DNA from 2 places in the Undibacterium sp. 5I2 genome. Region 2 is predicted to be linked to the other one. Evidence: riboswitches for the same ligand, from Rfam matches in the RefSeq annotation. Region 2 holds a riboswitch; the other holds the start of a gene.
What was found. Region 2 has a riboswitch for thiamine pyrophosphate ahead of thiC (phosphomethylpyrimidine synthase ThiC). Riboswitches for the same ligand answer to the same signal wherever they lie in the genome.
Positions count from the first base shown of each region.

Region 1 (2,481 bases), on a different contig from region 2:
ACAATACCGACAGTCTGATGCAGTGGCGCACATTGCCGGTCTTGCAAGCGGTACGCAAGAATCATTTGGTGGCCATCAAGGCCGACTGGCTCAATCGTGCCGGTCCCCGTATTCTCGACGGTACTGAGGCGCTGTGCAAAGAGATCGCTCAAGTACGCAAACCATAGCCAGCTCTCCTTCCGAGCACAATACGACCGCTCTCAGCGACCTTACCCCGCAAGCTACAACACTCCTTTTTTTCAGAAAGCAAAAATGCGTAAAGGCATACTCTTGGCCGGCTCGGCTTACACGCTGTGGGGTTTATTCCCAGTATTTTTCAAATTACTGCACACCGTGCCTTCGCTGGAAATTTTATTGAACCGCATGATTTGGTCCTTGCTGTTCTTAATGATGGTGTTGGCCGCACGCCGCCAATGGAGTTGGATCGATGAGGCGCGACGCCAGCCGCGCTTGATCGCGCGCTTTATTTTCAGCGCACTATTTTTGTCGAGTAACTGGTTTGTGTATATCTGGGCCATCAATGATGGCCGCGTCATCGATACCAGCCTCGGGTATTTCATGACGCCTCTAGTGAATATTTTGATCGGTTCGGTGTTTCTCAAGGAAAGACTGCGCACCGGCCAATGGATCGCCATCGCCTTAGCTGCCGTCGGTGTGTGTTGGATGACGCTGCAAACCGGTCATCTACCTTGGGTGGCACTGGTGTTGGCAGCCACCTTCGGCACCTATGGCTTGCTGCGTAAAACCGCGCCACTCGGTGCACTCGAAGGCTTGTCGCTGGAAACGGCCTTGCTGTTCCCATTTGCCATCGCCTATCTGGCGTGGCTGACTTGGCATGGTCAGAATGCGCTACTGAGCAGCAGCACCGAGGTCAGCCTGTTACTGGTGCTGGCCGGGCCGGTCACGGCCATTCCGCTGCTCTTGTTTGCCGCCGGTGCGCGCCGCTTGCCGATGACCACACTTGGGTTTTTGCAATACATCGCTCCCTCGGTACAGCTTTTGTTGGCTATTTTGGTCTTCCACGAAGTGCTCGATCCGCATAAATTGCTCGGCTTTGCCGCCATTTGGTTAGGACTGCTGATCTTTTCAGCCGAAGGTTTATGGGTAGGTTGGCGCAGCGCAACACGCTGACAAGGCAATCAGGGGGAGTAGCCTGGAATCAGGCAAGCTCCTCCTTTTTATGGTAAAGTCGCGCTTCGCTAGGGGTCCTGGAGTATTTTCCGGGTGAGAGAGTCCCTTCTACCTGATCTGGATAATGCCAGCGAAGGGAAGCGCAAAGTCTCCCCCTGCTTTGTCTGCTCCCACGCCGGTCATTACCGCCTTGAGAGCCAAACACCATGTTCCCCCCCATTCCCTTGTCGTCCCGTCTGCTGCGCCGCTCTGTGCTGGCCTTCTCCATCCTTGAGGCTTGGTCATTGGCACCGCAGGCGCTGGCAGCCGACAATGCTGGTGTGGCAGCCGTCACCATCAGCGGCAACAAGGCAGCGGTAGCCGACAATAGCTATGGCGGCGGCTACCTCGACACACCCGCGTTAGAAGTACCGTTTTCAATCAATGCTTGGTCAGCCCAGAAAATGCAAGATTGGCAAGTACGACAAAGCACCGACCTCATGAAGTACGATGCCAGCGTCAATGAGGCCTACAATGCGATCGGCTATGCCGAGCAATTTTCGATACGCGGCTTTGCACTCAACAATGAGAGCAGTTACCGCAAAGATGGCTTTGCGATTCCGGGTGATGCCTCGATCCCCTTGGAAAACAAGGAAAGAGTCGAGATACTCAAGGGCTTGTCCGGTTTCCAATCGGGCTTGGCGACACCGGGCGGTATACTCAATTACGTCACCAAGCGGCCGACCACGAGCGATTTACGCACCATCAACACCGAAATATCGGAACGCGGCACACTCTATGGTGCGGCTGACCTCGGTGGCATGTTTGGCAATGGCCAATTCGGCTACCGCTTCAATGTCGCCGAGGAACGCCTGCGCTCGTATGTGAAAGGCGCGAACGGCGAACGCCAATTTTTCTCGGCAGCATTCGACTGGCATTTGTCGCGCCAAGCATTGCTGCAACTTGACGTCGATTACCAGCACAAATCTCAGCTTTCGGTGCCGGGTTTCCAATTGACCAATGGGACTAATCTGCCGCAAGGTATCCGTGCCGACACGATGCTCAATAACCAAGCTTGGGCCAAACCGGTCGATACGCGCGACAGCAACCTCGGCGCACGTTTTGAATACCGTTTCAACGATGACTGGAGCGCCAGCGCCGCGGCCAACACACATCAATTCAAACGCAACGATTACACGGCATTTCCCTATGGATGCAACGGTGCGGCTGGTTATTGTGCCAACGGTGACTACGATGTGTATGATTATCGCAGTCTCAATGAATCAAAAACTTTAAGCGCCATGCAAGCCTTGCTCAAGGGTCGTTTCGTACTCTCTGGGCAGCAGCATGAATTCGCCAGCGGTATCAGCA
Region 1 is NZ_JASJVS010000034.1:10,118-12,598, forward strand. Features, by position in the region: gene QN359_RS12715 (cobalamin-binding protein) at 1-167, shown strand, start outside; gene rarD (EamA family transporter RarD) at 253-1,131, shown strand; TPP riboswitch at 1,192-1,287, shown strand; gene QN359_RS12725 (TonB-dependent siderophore receptor) at 1,338-2,481, shown strand, end outside.
Region 1: it holds a riboswitch for thiamine pyrophosphate, as region 2 does, so the genes downstream of both, QN359_RS12725 (TonB-dependent siderophore receptor) here and thiC (phosphomethylpyrimidine synthase ThiC) in region 2, are expected to answer to the same signal.

Region 2 (2,481 bases):
CATAGGCTTTCATGATGTCGCAAATATCTTCAAAATGCTCGTAGAGAAAACTCTCGCGATGATGGGCCAAACACCACTTGGCCATGATGGAGCCGCCGCGCGAAACAATGCCAGTCATGCGTTTGGCCGTCAACGGCACATACTGCAAGCGTACCCCGGCGTGAATCGTGAAGTAATCGACGCCTTGCTCGGCTTGTTCGATCAGGGTGTCGCGGAAAATTTCCCAGCTCAAATCTTCGGCCTTACCGTTGACCTTTTCCAGCGCTTGGTAAATCGGCACGGTACCGATAGGTACCGGCGAATTGCGGATGATCCATTCACGCGTTTCATGAATGTGCTTGCCGGTGGACAGATCCATCACATTGTCACCACCCCAGCGTATCGCCCAAGTCATTTTTTCCACTTCTTCACCAATGGAAGAAGTGAGGGCAGAATTACCGATATTGGCATTAATTTTAACGAGGAAATTGCGGCCGATGATCATCGGTTCGCTTTCCGGATGGTTGATATTATTCGGAATAATCGCACGGCCGCGGGCGATTTCAGAGCGCACGAATTCCGGCGTAATTTCCGCCGGAATAGCAGCACCGAAGGATTGCCCCGGATGTTGCCGCCCCATCAATTCAGCGAGCTTATTACCTAGCGGTCCGGACGCCTGCAACTCGGCCAGATACTGGCGCCGATTGAGATTTTCACGAATCGCCACGAATTCCATTTCCGGCGTGATGATGCCTTGACGGGCATAGTGCATTTGGCTGACATTTTTTCCCGCCAAAGCACGCCGCGGCTGCCTTTGCAAATTGAAACGCAAGGCTGCCAATTGTGGATCATTCAGGCGTGCCACGCCGTATTCGGAACTTGGTCCGCTCAAGGTTTCGCTGTCATTGCGCTCGGCAATCCAGGCTGCGCGCAGCGCCGGCAAGCCTGAGCGTATATCGATGGCAATCGCCGGATCGGTATAGGGGCCGGAAGTATCGTAGACGTAAATCGGTGGATTTTTTTCCGAGCCGAACATGGCCGGCGTATCGGACTGGGTAATTTGGCGCATCGGTACGCGCAGGTCGGGGCGGCTGCCGGTTAAATAGATTTTGCGAGAATTCGGTAAGGGCTGAATCGCCGCTTGGTCGACCGTCGCGGTGGCAGATGAAAATTGAGAGTGGTCATTCATTTTTGGCTCCGTTTGCTTGTTGGCATGGAGCCAGCAAAGGAGGTTCTGGGCGACCGTCAAGCACGTGTTACCAATGCGTGCGTTCGCTTACAGCGGCTTCCCTTCGCTGGCATTATCCAGATCAGGTTCGAGGGTATTTCTCACCCGACATCAGCATGATGTCAGGACCCCTAGCATTGTTGAAATTCAAACCGCCCAGTACGGACTGGTCTGTCACAACAGAGCGCATTATAGCCGCAATTAGAAACAATAGCGCAAATGTGCCAGGCCCTTGTTTGCCTCAGGCGCTTTTTATTTGTGCCAAATCGAGCTTCATCGGCCCGGCGACTTCCACGAGTTCGAGCATGCCGGCCGCCACCGCCGCCGCCAAATCTTCTTCCAACAGTGGCAACACGATGGCGGCCGGCTGCAGCAAGGCCGTTACCCCATACGCGCGATTACGGCCGTTGGCTTTGCCCAAATACAGCGCCATATCGGCAATCTGCAAGGCTTTTTGCCAACCGAACAAGTTTTCATCGACATCAGAAAATGGCAGTAAAATAAACCCAGCCGTCAGCGTCACCTGAAGTTGCCGCTCACTAACGCAGATCGTTTCGGCCCCGACCGAGTACAAGACTCGCTCGACCAAACCGGCTATCTGTGCCGGGTTCGATTTCGGTGAAAATACCAGAAACTCTTCTCCTCCCCAACGCAAAATCATATCCGTATCGCGCACCGCCTTGCGCAAACGTGCCGCCACTTCGATTAATACCGTGTCCCCAGCGGCATGGCCGAGGCTGTCATTAATTTGCTTGAAGTGATCGATATCGAGCAAAATCAAACAAGCCGGATAATCGTCGCTGCCGTCACGCCGCTCGGCTTGAGCCTCGGCCACACGGAGCTTCATCATTTCCAAGAATGCGCGGCGGTTATGCAAGCCGGTCAGCGGATCACGAATGGCATGAAATTCCAGCTGAGTATTGGCTTCACGCAATTGCTTATTGATACGCTGCACGCGCCGATACAGTAAAAATCCACAGCAAGCGACCAGCACCATCAAAGCGGCGGCCAGCAAAGCGACCAGTTGTTGCAAGCGATGGTTACGGATATCGGCGTCCTTCAAAGCATTTTCTTTCGCCAGCAATTGAATCTGCTTTTGCCGCTGCTCGGCATTGAACGACTCTTGCAAGCTGGCCACTGCTTTCGAGCGGTCGGCACGAAATAATTCATCACTGAGTGCTTGTTGCTGGCGCAAGCGCGCCAGCGCTTCGCGATACATGCCGGCTTTTTCATAGGTACCGGCCAATTCACCGAGCAAAGACTCGGCATCGGTT
Region 2 is NZ_JASJVS010000011.1:27,682-30,162, reverse strand. Features, by position in the region: gene thiC (phosphomethylpyrimidine synthase ThiC) at 1-1,168, opposite strand, end outside; TPP riboswitch at 1,250-1,350, opposite strand; gene QN359_RS06020 (diguanylate cyclase) at 1,449-2,481, opposite strand, start outside.